DNA from 3 places in the Lysinibacillus sp. EB271-A1-10B genome. Region 3 is predicted to be linked to each of the others. Evidence: riboswitches for the same ligand, from Rfam matches in the RefSeq annotation. Region 3 holds a riboswitch; each other region holds the start of a gene.
The links. A riboswitch is a leader RNA that binds a small molecule or an ion and turns the genes downstream of it on or off. The one in region 3 is predicted to bind lysine.
Positions count from the first base shown of each region.

Region 1 (5,164 bases), on a different contig from region 3:
AACCGATTTTTTCATAAGTCATCAAATTCGGCTTTATCGAATGGTTAATCCAATCCTCTGAAACTATCCTTTTCTCGTTATATACGCCTTTCTTTAAAACTAAGAGCCCTACTTTCATCATATCTTCTGCCTTTAATAAAAGACCATCTGCCCCTTTACTAATTTTCTTCTTATCCTCGTACCACTGATATTCTTGAATACCTAATGGTTGAAATAAATAACGATTGGCAAATTCTTTTGTTTTCATATTCGTAACTTGCTGCAATATAGCAGATAGTATATGGGAGCAACCCGAGTTATAATTCATATGCGCACCCACTGGATGTACCATTGGACGATTCACTATAAATTTTACTATATCAGAATGAAATACCATAGGAGCAAAACAATTCCATTCTCCGAATTCCGGGAAATCTAACCCTTCCGTCATTGTTAAAAGGTGATATATTGTCATATCCAACTTACGTTTGTCATCTTGCCGTTCGAATAGTTCAGGAAAAAAAGAATGGATAGGTATATGAACAGATTCCAAATATTTATGATCTATTGCAATGCCAAATAAAATTGAAAGAATACTCTTTGTACAAGAATTAATTTTATGAAGTTTCTGTTGTTGTTTGTTGTTTTTATAGTATCGAAATATCGTTTTACCGTGACTATTAATCAAAAAAGTATTAATCTTTTCTTTTTTTAATCTGTTTTGTAAAAATGGATAGTCTATCATCTTCCCCCTCCTTTGATTATTTGTCCTCACCTATTAAGATTTACGTGCAGTTATTTCTATTGAATGAAGATAGATGGTATACGTTTCAATAAATTCCATAACCAAAATTTAGTGGTTATTCATTTCTAAAACAGTTTACCATATTAAGGTTGGGTACCAAAAATGGATGGACGGTCTGAAAAACTATAAAAACGTATCAGTGTTCACTATTATGGGGATGCAGTTTTTGAGGCTTAAAGGATTTTACTTTTCACTGACAGTTTTTTCTCTGACAAGATTATATGTTTGAGCTTGCAAATTCATTTTTCAACTAAAAAAACTGCCCTGCAAGCCATTTTCTACGGCTCACAGGACAGTTTATTATTTATTAATCTACTTTTAAATCACATTGCTCAAGCGGAAGCATTTTTGTTTTATGCTTAATTTTATAGCCAAGCCATAACAGTAAGAACAGTGGAATACCGATATACGAGACAAGGACTCCGTACCAATCTACTGAACCACCCATAAAGGCATTGTAGTTTTGTCCAATAACAACAATCATACAAACCGTAAAGGCAAATAGCGGACCGAATGGGAATAATTTTGCTTTATACGGCAACAATTTTGGATCTAATCCCTGTACATCGAACGCTCGACGGAAACGGTAATGGCTAAATGCAATTCCTAGCCAAGCAATGAAGCCAGACATCCCAGAGGCATTTAGAAGCCACATGTAGACCACACCATCACCAAAGAATGAAGCTAAAAATGCTAGGGAGCCGACAGCTAAAGTCGCCAGTAATGCGTAAATCGGAATTCCTCGACGGCTTAGTTTAGCGAAAAATTTAGGTGCATGTCCATCTACCGCTAATTGCCAAAGCATACGAGAAGATGCGTACAGCCCTGAATTCCCTGCTGACAGCATTGCCGTTAGAATGATAGCATTCATCAATGATGCAGCAAAGGCAATTCCTAAACGATCGAACACCAGTGTAAATGGTGAAACAGCGATATCTTCAGATAGCAAACGTGCATCTGTAAACGGAATCAACAGACCAATTGCACCGATCGCTAAAATATAGAATAAAAGAATTCGCCAGAAAACGGACTTAACAGCTTTCGGAATATTTTTACCAGGATCATCTGTTTCACCTGCTGTTATTCCAAGTAATTCTGTTCCTTGGAACGAGAATCCCGCAGCTAAGAAAATACCAAATGTAGCAAGGAAACCACCGTGGAATGGTCCATCACTAATAAAGAAATTCGTAAAGCCTACCGGAGCGTTTCCTCCTAAAATACCAAATATCATTAAGAAACTGATGATAATAAAAATGATTACAGTTACAACCTTTATCATGGCAAACCAATATTCACTTTCACCATAGCTTTTTACCGATAATAGATTGAACGATAATACAACAGCAATAAATAAAACAGTCCAAAGTGCTGATGAGCTATCTGGGAACCAATATTTCATAATCAATGATACAGCAGAAATTTCTGCCGCAATTGTAATTGCCCAGTTGTACCAATAGTTCCAACCAAGTGCAAAGCCTAGAGCTGGATCCACAAATTTTGTAGCATACGTACTAAATGAGCCCGATGATGGCATATAGGCTGCCATTTCACCTAAGCTCGTCATTAAAAAGTAAACCATGATACCGATTAATGCATAAGCAAGAAGTGCACCGCCAGGACCTGCTTGTGCAATGGCACCACCACTAGCTAAAAACAATCCTGTACCGATTGTACCGCCTAATGAAATCATTGTAATGTGACGGCTTTTTAATTCTTTTTTCAACTTTGGCGCTTTATGGCCGAGCTGATTGACTTTAATTTCATTCACAATTTAACTTCCTTCCTTTTAAGAGGCGAAAAAAATGCCATCACATGAACGGCAGTGATGGCTAAGTAAATCCTCTGTTCTTTCAAAATGATAGCTCAACACGTTGTCCAAACGTGACAGTTCTGTTCCTTTCGGAGACAGCCCCAGCATGAGGTTTTCAAGTCCCCTCACACTTCGGCAGTATTTCCTTTCAACTAATATCTTAAATGCTTGTCATTTCCATTAGCATACTCTTAAATACCGCGACCTCTACCTCAATATAAACATGAGGCATATTATTAAATTTATGATGAATATTATTCTAACATATGACATATGGCATTTCAATAACTCAAGTAACATTCTATATTTTGTGAATTTTCAACTATTTTTATTATTGTGATAAAGTGGTATAGTGGTTCAATCATAATTGTTCTAACAGGGGGGATTTATTTGACTACTCATGAACATACCGATACTTATCCTAGCAGGAAAATTAACTGGAAAGGTACAACATTATTACTAGTGATCGGCGTAATTTGTATTGCCTCGACATTACGGATGCCGCTAACAGTTGTTGGACCTATTATTTCCTTTATCCGAGAAGACCTCGGCATATCCTATGCATTAGCGGGCTTTCTAACAACAATCCCATTGCTAGCATTTGCAATTATCTCACCTTTCGTACCAATTGTCGCACGTAAAATCGGGCTAGAACTAACATTATTTTTATCGACTATTCTTTTGGCATTAGGGATTGTACTGCGCTCCCTCGGTACAACTAGTTTGCTCGTATTTGGCACTGCGCTAATTGGTATAGCCATTTCATTCGGTAACGTACTTATTCCAGGATTACTTAAATTGAAGTTTCCTTATCACGTAGGTTTACTTATGGCCTTTTTCACAATGTCGATGAATTTGACAGCTGGGCTCGGCGCTGGCATTAGCTATCCTGTTGCCCATTCATCAATTGGCTGGCAAGGTGCACTGGCAGTCGCACTTGTTCTCGTGGTGTTAACCATTTTAATTTGGATTCCACAGTTGAAATTTAATAAGCCGGAGCCTAATGTTAAAACTACGAAAGAACGTACACCTTTATGGAAATCACCTGTAACTTGGGCAGTAGCGGGAGCTATGGGATTTCAGTCGTTATTATTCTATACAACCGCTGCTTGGATTCCTGAAATATATATAGCACAAGGATTAGCTGCAGATCGTGCAGGATGGATGTTTTCCATCATGCAATTTTCACAAGTACCAATGGCCTTAGCTGTGCCTATTATCGCTAGTAAAATGACATCTCAGCGACCTCTCGTATTCATGTTTACGGCATTTTACTTAATTGGTTTTATCGGACTAGTAATGGAATGGACAAACCTCGCTATACTTTGGATGGTACTACTAGGCTTAGCCGGAGGAGCTTCATTCTCATTAGCGATGATGTTCTTTACATTACGTACCCGTACCGCTTTTGAGGCAGCTGATTTATCAGGTTTTGCACAATCATTGGGGTATTTATTAGCTGCAATCGGTCCAATCTTATTCGGTTATTTACATGATATATTCGGTGGCTGGGATATTACTGGTTGGTTATTTGTTGTCGTAGCATTCATACTCTTCTTATGTTCATTTAGAGCTTCTAAAAATGAATATGTAAATTAAAAAAGGTAGCGCATGATCTTATTTCAGCGGGTGTTTGGACACCCGCTGAAATAAGTTAACGTGAGCTGCCTTTCTCTATTAATAAGGTGGTTTCTGATAAAAATAGTTCGGTGTATTGTAAACATTAACATAAGGCTTGTGATAAATATGAGTTGTAGCTGGCGAAAGAGGTGGAATCAACCATGTCCAATTGCCTGTAACCTCACGATTTGCTGCTGCTTCTGCTTCCTCAAACAATTTAAATTGTTGTGCAGCTGTATGATGATCTACAATGCTCACCCCATCTTCTTTAAAAGAATGTAGAACGGCCATATTCAGCTCAACTAATGCTCGGTCACGCCATAGAGATGCCTGTTTAGCTGTATCAAGGTTAAAAATTTCTGCTATAGCGGGTAGCATATTATAGCGCTCATGATCTGCTAAATTACGTGCCCCGATTTCTGTACCCATATACCAACCATTGAATGGAGCTGTCTCAAAGTCGATACCTGCCATTTGGAAGCGCATGCTCGAAATAATCGGCACTGCATACCATTTCAATCCTAGCTTTTCTACTTGAGAAGATTCTGGATGGCGAATCGGTACCTCTAGCACATATTCGTCAGGGATTATAAACACTTGTGGCTCTCTATCATCCACCTGTACGACAAGCGGTAGCACATCAAATGCTGTTCTCTCACCTTGCCAGCCAAGTGATTCACATACTTTCGTAAACGCAACGGAATGCGGATCACCAACGATTCCATATTCCGTTTCATAGCCTGCATAGCGGATTAGCTGATGATTCCATATACGAACTCGTCCTGGTGCAAAAATCGTTATTGTCGGACGAATTTTCCCATCATTTGTTGCGTATTGAATATGTTTAAGCAAAGCGTTGAAGATATCCTCTTCATGTGAAAGATCACGGGCATCAACAACATGTAGCGATTGCCAAAACAATCGACCAATACACTTATTACTATTACGCC
Region 1 is NZ_JBYTDL010000020.1:88,858-94,021, forward strand. It holds gene AC3WSK_RS20450 (serine hydrolase domain-containing protein) at 1-724, opposite strand, end outside; gene AC3WSK_RS20455 (amino acid permease) at 1,092-2,552, opposite strand; lysine riboswitch at 2,636-2,812, opposite strand; gene AC3WSK_RS20460 (CynX/NimT family MFS transporter) at 2,985-4,193, shown strand; gene AC3WSK_RS20465 (nitric oxide synthase oxygenase) at 4,272-5,164, opposite strand, start outside.
Region 1: it holds a riboswitch for lysine, as region 3 does, so the genes downstream of both, AC3WSK_RS20455 (amino acid permease) here and AC3WSK_RS05680 (transporter substrate-binding domain-containing protein) in region 3, are expected to answer to the same signal.

Region 2 (5,164 bases), on a different contig from region 3:
CAGATGTTTTTTGTGCGGAAGCGCAGTGCTAACGTAGCGTCAGCAACACGAGGGCCGACACGATGTCGGTCATTTCGGTAATGCCACAGGACGTGGCGTTCTTAGACTGAGTTCCTTTATTTCAGCAAATATTTGGATACCCTCTGAAAAGTGACTTAAAGGAGATTTCTGTACCTGTCGCTACGCTTTCGGAGACATTTGCTGAAAGAGGTTAAATTCGTCATGTAATGCATTTGCTGCACGAATCATTTCGTCCTGAGGAACAACGACAGACACTTTTATTTCAGAAGTACTTACCATTTTTACAGGGATATCTTCACGACGTAAACGATCAAACATACGGGCAGCCACCCCCGGATTAGATGCCATTCCTGAACCAATAATAGAAACTTTCGCTAAACCGATTTCAAAATCAGCAAAACTAAACCCTAGTGATACTTTACTATCTTCTAGGACACGTAATGCATCAGCGAACTCCTCTTTTAAAATAGTGAATGATACAGTCGGCTTTAAGCCATCAATTATTGCTTGTACGATTATATCAACGTTTATGCGATTTTCTGCAAGTATTGTGAATATATCTGCTAACGAAGCATTAGAATAAGCATCATACCCTACCGTGAGGCGAATAACGTCTGACTCATAGGCAACACCACGGACAATTAAATTTTTCTCCATTTCAACTTCCTCCTTCAATAAAGTACCTTCTGTATCTTTTTCGCTTGACCGAATGGTAACTGGGATTTGAAACTTCTTTGCTATTTCTACAGCCCGTGGGTGTAAAATTTGTGATCCTAAGTTTGATAGCTCTAGCATTTCATCATAGGAAATTTCTTTTAACTTTTGTGCCCCGGCAACCTGACTTGGATCAGCTGTATAGACTCCATCCACATTCGTATAAATATCTACGCGCTCCGCCTCTAAAGCTGCAGCAATAGCTAAAGCCGTCGTCTCCGCACCACCTTTACCAAGCGTCGTAATATTCCGTGAATTATTGATTCCCTGTCCCCCTGCAATGACGACGATTTTTCCCCGAGTAAAATACTCTTCTATTCGACTAGCTTCTAGCCCATCAATTCGTGCATTGCCATACACCTCATCAGTTTGAATACCTGCTTGCCAGCCTGTTAATGACACTGCATCATAACCTTCTTCCTGCAAAGCAATTGCCACTAATGCACATGATAGTTGTGAGCTTGTTGTCAATAGTACGTCTAGTTCATGTTTAGACGCATTGTCCGATAGATTACAAGCCATCTTTGCTAATTCTTTAGACGTCCCTCTCATTGCTGTAGTGACAACGACAATATCAAAACCACTTTCCTTTTGTGCAATCACCTTTTTCGCAACATCTTGAATGTGTTCAGATGATGCTAATGCAGCACCACCAAATTTCATCACAATTCTATCCATCTTCATTCTCCTTCGTATTTAATCATTTCGCTGATTATAAAGTAGCTATAACTTTGCAGCTATTCACAAAAAATATCGCAAAAGCAAATAACACCCTTCAACTCTTAGGTAAGAGTAACAGCCTTGAAAAAATGTTGTTTCGAGGAATCTAAAAAGGCAGCTCTCACATAACGTGAAAGCTGCCTATAACATGTACAATAAAAGTAACTTGCGCATGTGTGATAGCTCTCCGAAACGTTTAGAATCGACAGTCTTACATCTCTTAAATGTAAAACCAGCACAACATCGGAAACAACGATGCTCCACTTCGGCAAGTTCCCCTTTCATACATTTTCACTGGACTTGTTCGTCCTCGTATGTACTACTCTTGAACCTTGCACCTCTATCATCACTAAAAAGTGATTGTATTTAATTGAATCTTAGCGAAGAAATTTCCAATTTAATAAGTAGAAACTACTTAAAAACTAAGATGCTGTGTATGACATTGCTATATTGAATAGCTATGTTATATACAAACCTTAGCATACGTCTAATCCTTTGACAATGTCTCTTGTATAAAATCAATTTCGCCTTGGCGTAATTGTAGCTACGACTTTGCTTTCGCTACAGATAAACAATGCGTCCGAAATCGGCTTTGTGCTTAGGCCTGCAGATGTTTTTTGTGCGAAAGCGAAGCGACAGCAACATGTTTTTGTCTGTGCGAAAGCGAAGCGACAGCAACAACACGAGGGCCGACAGGTTGTCGGTCATTTCGGTAATGCCACAGGACGTGGCGTTTTTACCGATGAAGGTCAGTTAACCGTTATCGCACGGATGCGATGGTTTTAGGCTAACATCCCCTGTGAACTCTTTTCCGATTCCGTGAGATCCGCCGGAGGCTCTATTTTCATTCAGCAAATGTCTTTTGTACCGAAAGCGTAGTGACAGGTACAGGCGTTTGGACACCCACCGAAAAGGAATTCCATCTACATTCATCTCACTTACCCTTCGGATGTAGTGTTTTCTTCTGAATGAAAATAAGTGTGGATATTGCTAGCTAGACTTGCTGGCATCCCCGCTTCCTGTAATGCTTGCACACTTGCCTCACGAATTTTTTTGACAGAGCCAAAATGCTTAAGTAATTGCTGTTTTCGCTTTGGACCAACTCCCTCTATTTGATCGAGAACAGATTGTATAGCATGCTTCTCGTGCTGCTGTCGTAAGAAAGTAATAGCAAAGCGGTGTACTTCGTCTTGAATTCGTTGCAGTAAATAGAAGCCATCACTTGTGCGCTTTAATGCAATTACTTCAGGTGGATCACCAAATAGAAGCTGAGACGTATTATGCTTGTCATCTTTTGCTAATCCGGCAATTGGAATGACAAGGCCGAGCTCATCCTCTAATACTTCCCGCGCGACTTCCATTTGCCCCTTCCCGCCATCAATTAGTACTAAATCTGGTAAAGGTAGACCTTCCTTTAATACTCGTGTATAGCGACGACGGATCACTTCCTGCATTGCCCCGTAATCATCGTGCTTAGCAGCTGTACGTGTTTTGTATTTTCGATACTCCTTCTTTGCAGGTTTACCATCGATAAATACAACCATTGCAGATACAGCATCTGTTCCATGCATATGACTATTATCGAAAGATTCGATCCGTAAAGGCACAGAAATGCCCATAGCTTCACCGAGCGCCTCACATGCTCCTATTGTTCGTTCTTCCTGACGTTCAATAAGCTGGAACTTCGCTGCAACAGCAATTTCAGCATTTTTAATCGCTAAATCAACAAGCTCTTTTTTTTGCCCACGTTTTGGTGTTAGTACCTTCACTTCTAATAATTCCGTTAAAATATCCGCATCAATAGATTGTGGGATAAAAATTTCTTTAGGCTTGATATGCTCTAGCTTGTCATAAAAGCGCCCAACGAACGTTAAAAATTCCTCTTCTGCCTCTTGATAAATCGGAAATATCGAGACATCTCGCTCAATGAGCTTTCCTTGACGGACAAAGAAAACTTGCACACACATCCAGCCCTTCTCGACTGCATAACCAAATACATCGCGGTTAGTTGTATCACTTGATACAATTTTTTGCTTTTGCATGACTGTATCAATATGTGCAATTTGATCGCGAAATTCCTTTGCACGTTCAAACTCTAAATTTTCTGCGGCCGCTAGCATCTTTACCTCTAGCTCTTTTTTTACTTCTTCAACCCCACCATTTAAAAATTTTGTCATATCTTCAATCATATCGTTGTAAGTGTCAACATCAATCTCTTTCACACAAGGAGCTAGACATTGCCCCATGTGATAATATAAACAAACCTTTGAAGGAAGTTGTACACATTTTCGAAGAGGATATAAACGATCTAGCAGCTTTTTCGTCTCACTTGCTGCATACGCATTTGGATAGGGACCAAAATACTTTGCCTTATCCTTTTTCACTTTTCGTGTTGTAATAAGTCGTGGATGTTTTTCATTTGTAATTTTTAAATACGGATACGTTTTATCATCCGTCAACATAACATTGTATTTCGGGTCATGTAGTTTTATAAGATTAAGTTCTAAAATTAATGCCTCGATATTGGAGGATGTCACAATGTACTCAAAATCTTCTATTTCGCTTACAAGTCTCTGTGTTTTCCCTTCATGCGTACCAGTAAAATACGAGCGTACTCGATTTTTCAGCACTTTTGCTTTCCCGACATAAATAATAGTACCTTGTCGATCTTTCATCAAATAGCAGCCAGGCTGATCTGGTAAAATTTCAAGCTTTCGTTTAATTAAATCATTCATCGCCTACCTGCCCCCCTTTTTGTTAAACTAGCGTTCGTTCCTTTTTATAGAGCTTTGCACACCACATTGCCCTATCCATAGCTCTCCCTTTATTATATAACGAAAAAAAGCCAAGCACATCTATTGATGGCTCGACTCTTTTTTTCTAATAGATTAAGCGTGTTTTGCGATAAATGCTTCTAACGCTTCTTTTGGTTGGAAACCAACAGTTTTGTCTACTAATTCACCGTCTTTGAAAAGTAATAAAGATGGGATAGACATAATTTGGTATTGCGCTGCAGTACCTTGGTTGTTATCTACATCTACTTTTACAATTTTAGCCGCACTACCTGCAGCATCCATTTCTTCAAGAACTGGTCCAATCATTTTACAAGGTCCGCACCAAGCAGCCCAAAAGTCTACTAGTACTAACCCTTCTTTAATATCATCTTGGAAAGTTGCATCTGTTGCATGTACAATTGCCATTTGAAATCCTCCTTAAACTTACTATGTTTGTAGTATAGCATGGATAAATTCTCTTGAGCGAACAATCTGCCTAGTATGCTTAATTTATGAAAATTCAGGTCGAATAAGACATTAAGTTCATTTTTAGTGTAGCCTAATTTTCTTGAAAACGACCTTTAAAGACATAGGTTAACGTAATAAAGAGATAAATAGCTAAAGTAATACCTGTTATGATAATAGATGTTGTAAAAATAATACCAATTAGAATCGCACTTAACGCAATAATAGCTATCCAAGTTGTGTAAGGGAACAATTTTACTGCATAGGTACTTGTTTTTTCTGGCTGTTTTTTACGCGATTTAAGATGTGCAATCGCAATAATTAGCCAAATAAATAACACGGTATATCCAAGTGAACCCATTAGGAAATCAAAAGTTCTGCTTCCCGCAAATAAAGAAAATATTACAGCTACATATAAAGCGAAGGTACACATTAATATGGCATATACCGGAACTTTTCTTTTTGATAAA
Region 2 is NZ_JBYTDL010000035.1:14,508-19,671, forward strand. It holds gene AC3WSK_RS24845 (aspartate kinase) at 181-1,413, opposite strand; lysine riboswitch at 1,628-1,806, opposite strand; gene AC3WSK_RS24850 (hypothetical protein) at 2,008-2,241, shown strand; gene uvrC (excinuclease ABC subunit UvrC) at 2,394-4,190, opposite strand; gene trxA (thioredoxin) at 4,344-4,655, opposite strand; gene AC3WSK_RS24865 (amino acid permease) at 4,789-5,164, opposite strand, start outside.
Region 2: it holds a riboswitch for lysine, as region 3 does, so the genes downstream of both, AC3WSK_RS24845 (aspartate kinase) here and AC3WSK_RS05680 (transporter substrate-binding domain-containing protein) in region 3, are expected to answer to the same signal.

Region 3 (5,164 bases):
GACCGCCAGATAGTTGCCGAGGCTTCGCATTGACGTATTGATCCATACCAACAATTTGTAAATATTTTAGTGCCACTTCATCCGCTTCTGCCTTCGAACGCTTTAATACTTTCATTTGACCAACTGTGCAATTTTTTAGCACATTATGATTATTGAATAAGTTAAATTGCTGGAATACCATGCCTAAATGTGTTCGGTACTCTTGGATATTATGTTTATCGTCTAAAATGTTTTCATCTTTATAAAAAATTTGACCGCCACTTGGTGTTTCCAGTAAATTAATGCAGCGTAATAGTGTTGATTTACCAGATCCAGAAGAACCGATTAAGCAGACAACCTCACCCTTTTCTACTTGAAAATTTACATCCTTCAACACTTGGTTACGACCAAATGATTTACTTAAATGCTCTATTTTAATAACTGTCATTTGCTCATCCCCCTATACTGCTTCTTTCTGTTGTTTTTTGTAGGCATCTGGTCCATCCAGTCGCTTTTCAATATACAGTAAAATTCTTGATGCTGTGAATGTCATGACGAAATATAGGATACATGCTATAAAGAAGGATTCGAAATAGCGGAAGTTATTACCCGCAATCGACTTTGTTTGGAAAAATAATTCTGTAACCCCAATAACGTTTAAAACTGCTGTATCTTTAATGTTCATAATTAATTGGTTACCTGTTGCCGGCAATATATTTCGGGCAACTTGTGGTAATACAACATGTAGCATGATTTGAACATGATTCATGCCAATAGCCGATGCGGCCTCGTACTGCCCTTGATCAATGGAAACAATTCCACCTCGTACGATTTCTGCCATATAAGCACCTGTATTTAGTGAAACAACTAAAATACCTGCCGTAATAAAGTGCATATCAATGCCAAATGCTATATCTAATCCGTAAAATACAACCATTGCTTGTACAATCATTGGTGTACCACGGAAGAATTCGACATAGCATGTTAGTAAAAAATTAATGAGCTTTAAGCTATAGAAATTTACACCTTTTTTACGAACCTTTATGGTATGCATAATTCCGATGAAAAATCCGATAAGTGCACCAATAATTGTACTACTAATTGAAATAAGTAATGTATAATAAGCACCTCGTAAAAACATTTGCCAGTTGTTCTCAACAATAGAAATAATCCAATCAAGACTCATGATGTACCTCCTAACAACGTCGTGTTGCTTTTTCGTTACTGTTGTCTCTTAGCTATCAACCACTTTCATTGGGCTTCTGTTTCTTTAATTTTATGAAACTATTAGCTAAGACATTATTATTTTTTTGTGATTGTTATTAAATGAGATGTTATGGAATGCACGGGCTAATAGTTAGCCCGTGCATTCTTGTTATTGTGCTGCTGGTTGGTGGTGGATTGCTTCTTCCATAATTTTTTGACGATCATCTTCTGAAATACCTTTTAAGATTTCATTGATTTTTTCAAGCTCAGCATCACCTTTACGTAAACCAACTGCAATAGATGTATTAGAAACATCTGTATCAAAGCCTTTTTCAAACTTTACATATGTGAATTTATCATTTGTAGCAGCAGCGGAAATACCTTCTGGACGTTCTGCTACATAGCCGTCAATTTTTCCAGCTTCTACTGCTACACGCATTGCTGGGAAGCTATCCATTGCTGTTTGTTTTTTTACACCTTTGATTTGATCAATAACAGTGTAGTTAGATGTATTTAATTGTGAAGTAATTTTTGCACCTGAGAAATCTTGAATAGATGTTGCATTTTCATATTTACTACCTTTTTTAACAACCATTACAAAATCAGATGTATAGTAATTGTCAGTGAAGTCGATTGTCTGCTTGCGCTCTGCAGTAGGTGACATACCTGCTATGATTGCATCTATTTTATTTGATTGTAGAGCTGGTACTAAGCCATCCCATTCCAATTTTACGATGACTAATTCTTTTCCTAAGCCTTCAGCTATTTTTTTCGCCATTTGTACATCATAACCGCCTGCATATTCTGCATTATCGGCAATTTTTACCGCGCCATTTGCATCACTTTGCTGCGTCCAGTTAAACGGAGCATAGCCCGCCTCCATCCCGATTCGGAATTGGCCGCTTTCTTCTTTCTTATCAGTACTTGCACTGCCATTACTAGACGATGTCGTCTCCTTCTTGTCACTAGCACCACAAGCTGCTAGCAAGATTGCTGTCATTACGGTCAACATTAATACTAACCATTTTCTTTTCATGTAACATTCCCCTTTTCTGTAAAAAAATAAGACAACTGTACCAAAAAAGACCTAAGTACTGAACTTAGGTCTTACTTTTTTAACAGTTGCCCAAATCCTCACTAAAATTCCATCATTCCGAGATAGCACAACCTAGTAAACCTGGAAAATAATTCACTAGGACAGTCCTGCACTTATTCACTGCAGACCCAGCATAAAAGTACGAGCTCCTTTTATACTTCGGCGATAGTTCCTTCTCCATTGCGTCTTCGCTTGCTTATACTCAACAATGAACTAATAAATACCGCGCCTCTACCTCACAATAGGATAAATGTGAGGTTTGTATATTTAATTGATATTAAGATACTACTATAAAAACAATATTTTCGTCAAGACAATTTTATTACTTTTCTGATTAATTACAATATTAGGGTTTTTTAGCCTTTTAAAGACATATATACACTTTTGCAAAGTCGAAAATGATTTATTCGAATGTTTTGTCGAGAAAGTCCGTAAAATCGCCCATGCTCCATTGTACGTACTCCAACCAACTTATATACGTGGATACGCTTGTAACACACGCGACAAAGAACTGATTTTTCAGAAATCAAGCAAATAATTAATATTTAAATTATTTTATAGTAATTCAAAAGAAATTGTTGAACTGTAAAGATAACACCATTTGCACTATACGCATTTTTACTGTGAAGCTTTCACAAACGATCGGACAACTTTTCCGTTGATTCAGCTCTTCTTTCGGTCGCTTCGCTTGCTTTATCCGTCACTCCGACTCATTTATCCGTCGTTCTGACTCTTCTATCCGTCACTTTGGCTCTTTTATCCTTCCCTCCCACAAATGCTTCATAAAAAGCTAAAAAACCTTGCGAAACGATGTTCGCAAGGTTTTAAGAAACTCAGGAATTAAGAATTTAATAATAAATCTTCTGGGTTTTCAAGTAGTTCTTTAACAGTTTTAAGGAAGCCTACAGAATCTTTACCATCGATAATACGGTGGTCATAAGAAAGTGCCAAGTACATCATTGGGCGAATTTCTACTTCACCATTCACTTCAACTGGACGTTTTTTGATTGAGTGCATACCAAGGATACCAGCTTGTGTACCATTCATGATAGGTGTAGACATTAATGAACCGAATACACCACCATTTGTAATTGTGAATGAGCCACCTGAAAGATCTGCTAAACCTAATTTTTTGTCGCGTGCTTTTTTAGCTAGGTCTGCAATTGAATCTTCAATTTCAGCAAAGTTTTTGCGGTCAGCGTCACGTACTACTGGTACTACTAAACCTTCTTCTGTTGATACAGCTACACCGATATCAAAGAAGTTGTTTAAGTGAATTTCATCGCCTGAGATTTGTGCATTCACATATGGGTATTTTTTAAGTGCTGCAACTACAGCTTTTGTGAAGAATGACATGAAACCAAGTTTAGAGCCAGTTGACTCGAAGAATTGGTCTTTTTTACGAGAACGTAAAGCCATAACGTTTGTCATATCTACTTCGTTAAATGTTGTTAACATTGCTGTAGATTGTTTTACTTCAAGTAAGCGTTTTGCAATTGTTTGGCGACGACGGCTCATTTTTTCAATTGTCACACGTGATTCATCAACAGCTGCTACTGCTTTAGGTGCTGCTGGAGCTGCTTGTGGTGCTGCTACTGGAGCTGTACCATGAGCTGCAACGTCTTGTACACGTACACGGCCTTGTGGATCTACTGGAGATACAGCAGCAAGGTCAATACCTTTTTCACGAGCAAGTTTACGTGCTGCTGGAGACGCGATTACACGCTCACCAGAAGTTTCTACTACAACTGGAGCTGCTGCAACTGGAGCAGGTGCTGCTTGTGGTGCTGCTGGAGCTGGAGCTGCCTCAACTGGAGCTGTTGCAACTGGAGCAGGTGCTGCACCTTCGCCAGCTTCTACAACTGCGATTACTTGACCTACAAGTACAGTATCGCCTTCTTCAGCTAAAATTTGAGTTAAAACTCCTGCTTCTTCAGAGATGATTTCAGCGTTTACTTTATCTGTTTCAAGTTCAACGATGAATTCACCCTTTTCAACGCGATCGCCCACTTTTTTTACCCACTGTGCGATACTACCTTCTGTAATCGATTCTGCTAATTCAGGGACTTTAATTTCAGCCACTTTCATTTCCTCCTTTAATTAACGTGCATTGGTGCACATCAATGGGCTACTGCCTAAGCAAGTAGCCCGGCTCTCAAAAATATTTAATATATGATTATTTAACCTTTACAGGCTCAGCAACTGCTTCTTCTACAAGTGCGGCTTGAGCTGCTTTATGAGAATCTGCATCACCTTCAGAAGTTGAGCTCATTGCAGGACGGCCTACATAACGTAGCTTTTTACCTTCTGAAAGGTCGTGTAATGTTTCTAATGCATAATTCCAAGAACCTTGGTTTTTAGGCTCTTCTTGTACCCAAACAATTTCTTTTACATTAGGATACTTAGCAATAATACCAGCAACTTGCTCTTTTGGGAATGGGTAAAGTTGTTCTACACGAGTAATGTGTAGGTGATCGAAGCCTTCACCGTCTTTAATACGGTCTGCGATGTCGATCATGACTTTACCTGAACCTAAAACAATGCGCTCTACAGCTTCTGGTTTTGAACCTAGGCCTGGTTGTTCAATTACTTCTTGGAATGAACCATTTGCTAATTGATCAGCATTTGCTGCAGCTAATGGGTGACGAAGTAAGTACTTAGGTGATACAACCACAAGTGGACGAACGCCTTCAGTACCTAATAATGCTGCTTGACGACGTAATAAGTGGTAGTAGTTACCTGCGTTTGAACAGTTTGCTACGAACCAGTTATTTTCAGCTGACATTTGTAAGTAACGTTCCATACGGCTTGAAGAGTGTTCTGGACCTTGACCTTCATAACCATGTGGTAAAAGAATTACTAAACCAGATTTTTGACCCCATT
Region 3 is NZ_JBYTDL010000003.1:98,839-104,002, reverse strand. It holds gene AC3WSK_RS05690 (amino acid ABC transporter ATP-binding protein) at 1-427, opposite strand, end outside; gene AC3WSK_RS05685 (amino acid ABC transporter permease) at 440-1,165, opposite strand; gene AC3WSK_RS05680 (transporter substrate-binding domain-containing protein) at 1,355-2,221, opposite strand; lysine riboswitch at 2,337-2,523, opposite strand; gene odhB (2-oxoglutarate dehydrogenase complex dihydrolipoyllysine-residue succinyltransferase) at 3,122-4,363, opposite strand; gene AC3WSK_RS05670 (2-oxoglutarate dehydrogenase E1 component) at 4,458-5,164, opposite strand, start outside.